2 linked regions of the Archangium primigenium genome follow. The protein of the gene in region 2 interacts with the protein of the main gene of each other region in a pairwise test. Links are inferred from orthologs where the notes say so. Each region holds a gene or a part of one and is shown on either strand. Other genes may lie near its edges.

Evidence for each region.
Region 1: the proteins of rho (region 2) and yhbY interact in binary tests that used the Escherichia coli proteins (3 or more experiments, as listed by UniProt). The link is inferred for Archangium primigenium from one-to-one orthologs.

Annotation. Positions count from the first base shown.
Region 1 is NZ_JADWYI010000001.1:8,770,825-8,773,951, reverse strand. Bases 243-3,059 are described here. They hold yhbY (ribosome assembly RNA-binding protein YhbY), read right to left. Parts: upstream 1,888-3,059; coding sequence 1,597-1,887; downstream 243-1,596. Other genes in these bases: I3V78_RS35985 (J domain-containing protein), read right to left, coding at 1,941-3,059; I3V78_RS35995 (hypothetical protein), read left to right, coding at 293-1,600. Outside these bases: purF (amidophosphoribosyltransferase), read right to left, coding at 1-141; more of I3V78_RS35985, read right to left, coding at 3,060-3,127.
Region 2 is NZ_JADWYI010000001.1:2,813,695-2,816,917, reverse strand. Bases 215-3,127 are described here. They hold rho (transcription termination factor Rho), read right to left. Parts: upstream 2,529-3,127; coding sequence 900-2,528; downstream 215-899. Other genes in these bases: ligA (NAD-dependent DNA ligase LigA), read left to right, coding at 2,827-3,127; I3V78_RS12015 (hypothetical protein), read right to left, coding at 558-872; I3V78_RS12020 (AI-2E family transporter), read left to right, coding at 215-545. Also shown: more of I3V78_RS12020, read left to right, coding at 1-214; more of ligA, read left to right, coding at 3,128-3,223. UniProt on the Escherichia coli protein: Facilitates transcription termination by a mechanism that involves Rho binding to the nascent RNA, activation of Rho's RNA-dependent ATPase activity, and release of the mRNA from the DNA template.

The sequences.
Region 1 (3,127 bases), 6.0 Mb from region 2 along the record:
CTCCCGGTGCGCGCGCAGGCTCTCACCATCCGAGGCGACGATGCCCGCGGACTCCTGACCCCGGTGCTGCAGGGCGTGCAGACCCAGGTACGTCAGGTTGGAAGCCTCTGGGTGACCGACGATTCCGAAGATTCCACACATGGCCGGTGCCTTATCCCCTTCGGGTGTTGAACGGAACTCCAGAACGGTTGTTCCGTTCCGGGGTATTCCTGTGGGGAGGAGTCGGAGGCGGGCGGGCGGGCCCCTTCCGGACCGGGAATTTCCGGGTTCCCGCCGAGACTTGGGGCTTGTCATGTCGTCCATCTCCCGTCGCCACCGGTGGCGCTCGTTGCTTCCCCTGCTCGTGCTGACGGTGGGCTCGGCCTACGCGCTCGCCTCGTGGAACTGGTGTGGCCGCTGGAAGGACGACGCCCCCGTGGTGCTGGGTCAGGCGCGGGCCGAGGGGCCGTGGAAGGCCGGCGCGGCGCGGGTGGCCCTGGTGCCGCCCTATCCGGTGGTGGTGGCGGGCTATGGGTTCGCCCCGCCCGAGGCCCGGAGCGCCGGCCTGCCGCCCCAGGCGCGCGCGGTGGTGCTGGAGTCGGGGGGCCTCAAGGTGGGGCTGGTGTCCCTGGAGCTGATGCTCGTGCCGGACGCGCTGGTGGCCGCGGTGCGCGAGCGCGCCGCGCCCCTGGGGCTCAACGCCGTGCTGGTGGTGGCCACCCATACGCATTCCTCGTTCGGCGGGTATGACCACCGTCCCGCCTCACAGCTGTCCGGCACGGGGCGCTTTCGCGAGGACGCCCTGCGGGCGGCGGCCACGGGCGCGGGCGAGGCCCTGGCGCGGGCGGCCGCCCGGCTCACCGACGTCACCCTGGAGGTGGGCGAGGCCCGGGAGCCGGGGCTCGTCCGTTCGCGCTCCGGAGGCGAGCCGCCCTCGGGCACGCTCACCCGCGTGGCGCTGCGGAGCGCCGAGGGGCCCGTGGCGGAACTGCTGCTCTTCGCGGCGCACCCCACGCTCGTCCCCCGGCGGCGTGACGTGCTCGACCCGGACTGGCCCGGCCGCCTGAGCGAGGCCCGCGAGGCCGAGGGGGGCGTGACGCTGGTGTTGCAGGAGGCCTCGGGCAACGCGTCGGCGGTGTCGGACGGGGCCGAGGGCCTGGAGCGGGCGGTCGCCTACGCGAAGGCGGTGGACGCGCTCGCGGACAAGGCCGCGCCGGTGGTGACCGAGGCGCCGGTGCTGGGCTACGCGCGGGTGTCCGTGGCGCTGCCCCGGCCGGATGCCTCCCGGCTGGTGCCCGGCTACGCGCGGGCGGCGGGGGACAACTTCCTGTGTGCCTCCTCCGCGCGCACCGGGGAGGTGGGGGCGCTGCGGCTCGGGCCCTTGCGCTGGGTGCTCGTGCCCGGCGAGCCCACCGTGCAGGCGGGCGCGGCCCTGGCGCGTCGCACGGGGGCCAGCGCGGTGCTGGGGCTCGTGGACGGCTACCTCGGCTACGTGGAGACGCCCGAGCGCGTGGAGGCGCGTGAGGGCGAGGCGCATCGGCAGTACTTCGGCCCGGGGCTCCTGGAGCGGCTGGGCGTGGGCGCCGAACAGGCCGCCCACGCGGCGGGCTTCTCGCCCTAGAACTTCGGGAACTTCGAGTCCTCTTCGCGCTTCTTGAAGAGGAGCACGGTGCGGCCCAACAACTGCACCAGATGGGCGCCCGCGCCCTCGGCCAGCTTCTCGGCGGCGTCGTGGCGCTCCTCGGGGCCCTCGTTGAGCTTCACCTTGATGAGCTCGTGGTCCTGGAGCGCCTGGTTGACGGCGCCGATGATGCCCTCGCTCACGCCCGACTGGCCCACGATGACCACGGGCTCCAGGTGATGTCCCAGTGCGCGAAGCTCGCGGCGCTGCTTTCCGGTCAACGGCAAGATTGCTTCTCCTCGAATGAGGGGAGCGCGGTGGCGCCCCCGGGTGTCGCACCCTACTTCTTTTGGGCCGCCATGCGGATCTCCCGCTGCGCGTCGATGTGGTTGGGCTGCAGTTCCACGGTCTTCTGGAAGTGCTTGAGCGAGCCGCTCGTGTCCCCACACAGCTTGGCGATGACTCCCAGGAAGTAGTGCCCGGCGGCCACCCTGTCGTTCTTCTTGAGGCACACCTGGATGTCGCGGAAGGCCTCGTTGAAGCCCTGCTTCTTGTCCTCGAAGGTGAAGAAGCGGGCGTAGCCGCGCCAGGCGTAGAACTCGGCCTCCTCGGGGTTGAGCTGGATGGCCTCGTCGAGCAGCTTCGCCGCGTCGGCGAACTTGCGGTTCTTGAGGTAGACGCCCGCGCGGCGGAAGAGGTCCTCGCTCTTGAGGATGCCCTCCACGTCCACCTCGGCCTCCTTGTTGCCGCCGTGCTTGAGCTCGTCGATGTAGGCCACGCGGCTCTTCTCGTCGGAGAGCACGCGCTGGGCCTCGCCGATGTAGGCGAAGATGTCCGCCTTGAGCTTCTCCAACTCGGGCGGCGCGCCGGGCGGCAGCGTGTCCGGGTGGTACTGCTTGGCCAGCTTGAAGTAGGCGATCTTCACCGCCGGGCCATTGGTGTCCGCGCCCACGCCCAGGCGCTCGAAGTGGTTCTGCTCCTTCATCTTCTGGGCGAGCTCGCGCAGGGCGGGCAGTTCGCCCGCGCCCGTCGCGGCGGCTGGAGCGGCCGAGGCGGGAGCGGCCGGGGCGGGAGCGGCCGGGGCGGGGGCCGCGGGCTTGGCGATCGGAGCGGGCGCGGGAGCGGCGGGCTTGGCGACCGGAGCGGCGGGCTTGGCGACCGGAGCGGGGGCGGCGGGCTTGGCGACCGGAGCGGGGGCGGCGGGCTTGGCGACCGGAGCGGGAGCGGCGGGCTTGGCGACCGGCGCGGCGGGGGCGGGAGCCGCGGGTTTGGCGGCAGGGGCCTGGGCGGCGGGAGCGGGCGCGGCGGGCTTGGCGACCGGCGCGGCGGGCTTGGCGGCGGGGGCCTGGGCGGCGGCCGGAGCCGGTGCGGCGGGTTTGGCGGCGGGCGGAGGGGCCTCGGGCGCGGGGGCACGCGAGGCGGCGAAGGACACGCTCCCAAGCTCCTTGAGGAGGAACACGAGCCGCAGCAGGTGCTCGGCGTCCTGGGGAATGTCGTTGAGGAACTGGGCCGTGGAGCGCACGCCGT
Region 2 (3,223 bases):
TCGTGGCCTACGTGACGAGCCTGCTGCCGGCCGAGTACGGCACGGATTCCCAGCGGCTGCTCGAGCGCATCGATCGCTCGCTGTCCGGCGTGGTGCGCGGCCAGGTCACCATCTGCCTCGTCAACGGGGCGCTCACCTTCATCGGGCTCTTGTTGTTCGGGGTGAAGTTCGCCTTCCTGCTGGCCAGCGTGGCCACGGTGTTCAGCCTCATCCCCATCTTCGGCACCATCCTGAGCTCGGTGCCCATCGTGCTCATCGCGCTGGCGGACGGCTTCCAGAAGGGCGTCATCATCCTCGTGTGGATCATCGGCATCCACGCGCTGGAGGCCTACTTCCTCAACCCGAAGATCATGGGCTCGGCGGCGCGCATCCACCCGGTCATCGTGGCCTTCAGCCTCATTGGCGGCGAGAAGATGTTCGGCCTGGTGGGCGCGCTCTTCGCGGTGCCCGTGGCCTCCATCCTCGTGGCGTGCTTCGACTACGCGCGCCTCAAGGCCCAGCCCACCCAGCCCTCGGCCATCGAGTTGTCGGGCGCGATCGACTGAGCCCGGGGCCGCTCAGCCCTGGCAGGCCGCCGCGCAGCGCGAGTCGCGGCAGATGACGGTGCAGCGGCCACACTCCAGGCCGTCCTCGGGACAGTCTCCGCCGCAGCGCACCCCGGAGCAGTTGGGCCCGTCCTGCACGTGCGTGGGCCGGGTGCCCAGGCCGCAGCACGCGTTGCCCGTGCAGTCCGCGTCCGAGTAGCAGACGCGGTCGGACTCGGACACGGGGATGTTGCCGAAGTCCAGGTCCACCGGCTCACAGCCCGCCAGCAAAACGAACGCCGCCCCCAGGGCGAGGGCGGCGAGAGAAGAACAACGGATGCGCGACATGAAGGCCTCCTCCAGGAGGCCCCGAGTCTAGCGGTTCATCGAGCCGAGGAACTCGGCGTTCGCCGCGGTGGGACGCATGTGTTTGAGCACGAACTCCATCGCGTCGATGGGCGTGAAGGGGTGGAGCACCTGGCGCAGGGCGGTGATGCGCACCAGGTCCGCCTGGGTGAGCAGCAGCTCCTCCTTGCGCGTGCCGGACTTGTTGATGTCCAGCGTGGGGAAGATGCGCTTCTCCATCAGCTTGCGGTCCAGGACGATTTCCGAGTTACCCGTGCCCTTGAACTCCTCGAAGATGACCTCGTCCATGCGGCTGCCGGTGTCGATGAGCGCCGTGCCGATGATGGTGAGGCTGCCGCCCTCCTCGATGTTGCGCGCGGCGCCGAAGAAGCGCTTGGGCTTGTGCAGGGCGTTGGCGTCCACGCCGCCCGAGAGGATCTTCCCCGAGGCGGGCACCACCGTGTTGTAGGCGCGCGCCAGACGGGTGATGGAGTCGAGCAGGATGCACACGTCATACTTCTGCTCGACCAGGCGCTTGGCCTTGTCGATGACCATCTCGGCCACCTGCACGTGGCGCGTGGCGGGCTCGTCGAAGGTGGAGCTGACCACCTCGCCGCGCACGTTGCGCGCCATGTCGGTGACTTCCTCGGGGCGCTCGTCCACGAGCAGCACGATGAGGTAGACGTCCGGGTGGTTCTTGGAGATGGCGTGCGCGATGTTCTGCAGGAGCACCGTCTTGCCCGCCTTGGGCGGCGCCACGATGAGGCAGCGCTGGCCCAGGCCGATGGGGCAGAACATGTCGATGATGCGCGTGGTCATCTCCGCCCCGTCGTGCTCGAGCTTGAGCTTGCGCGTGGGGTAGAGCGGCGTGAGGTTGTCGAAGAGGATGCGGTCGCGCGTCACCTCCGACAGGGGGTCGGCGAAGTTGACCTTGTCCACCTTCTGCAGCGCGAAGAAGCGCTCGCCCTCGCGCGGCTGGCGGATGGGGCCCGTCACCGTGTCGCCGGGCCGCAGGTTGAAGCGGCGCACCTGCGAGGGCGACACGTAGAGGTCGTCCGGGCTCGCCTGGTAGTCGCTGTCCGCGCTGCGCAGGAAGCCGAAGCCGTCGCTGAGCAGCTCCAGCACGCCCTCGGCGTGTACCTCGAACTTCTTGTCCGCGATGCCCGAGAGCAGCGCGAAGATGAGATCCTGCTTCTTGAGCCCCTGGTAGCCCTCGATGCCGAAGTCGTGGGCCATCTTCGCCAGGTCGGTGATCTTCATGCGCTTGAGGTCATTGAGCTTGATGACCTGCATGGGCGCCCCGTCGCGCGTCACCTCGGTGACCACGGGAGCGTCCGTCGCCTCGGGCGCCGGGGCCGGAGCCGAGGGCTCCTCCTCCCGCGGCTCCTCGGAGGCGCGCGCCTCCTGGTACTCGTCGTCCCGCACGGGCACCGGCTGGGACGGCATGGGCGTGAGCACCGGGCGCGGGGGCGCGGGGGCGGGGGCTGCCTCGACCGCGGGCTCCTCCTCGCGGCGGGCCGCCGTGCGGCGCGAGCGCGTGGGCTTCTCCGGCTCCTCGCGCTCCACCGTCTTGGCCCGTGTCGAGCGCCGCTTGGGCTTCTCCTCCTCGACAACCGGGGGAAGCAGAACTTTTTCCTTGGGTGAACGGGCTTTGGCCATGGTGCGGGGGTCACTGGCGGCGCGATGGGACGCGCCCGGGAATGTCGTGAACGATGTCCGGGGGAAACGCGGAACGCGAAACGCCCTCAGGGCGGCACCGGGATCCCTTCTTGCCGGGACCACGCGGGTGGAGGAACCTTGTGCTGGGAAGTGACGCCTGACGGGTAGGACAACCACCTCATGCGCGCCGCACGAGGTTATTGACCACCTCCGGAGCTGTCAAGGCATCCTCGCTTCCCACGCAGCCCAAGGCCGCACCGCCCCAGAATATTCCCGTCCAGCCGCCGAGCCTCCCGCCGTGACCGCCTCGAAAACCGCCGACGCCCTCCGCATCACGCAGCTCCGCAAGGAGCTCGCCCACCACAACCACCGCTACTACGTGCTCGACTCCCCGGAGGTGAGCGACGCGGAATACGACCGGCTGATGCGCGAGCTCCAGGAGCTGGAGGCGCGCCACCCGGAGCTCGTCACGGACGAGTCCCCCACCCGGCGCGTGGGCGGCGCGCCGGCGGAGAAGTTCGAGAAGGTGCGCCACCGCGAGCCCATGCTGTCGCTGGCCAACGTCTTCGACGACGAGGAGCTGAGCGACTTCGACGAGCGCATCCGCCGCCAGACGGGCCTCGCCAAGGTGGGCTATGTGTGCGAGCCCAAGCTGGACGGCCTGGCCATCACCCTGCGCTACGAGGACGGCCGCT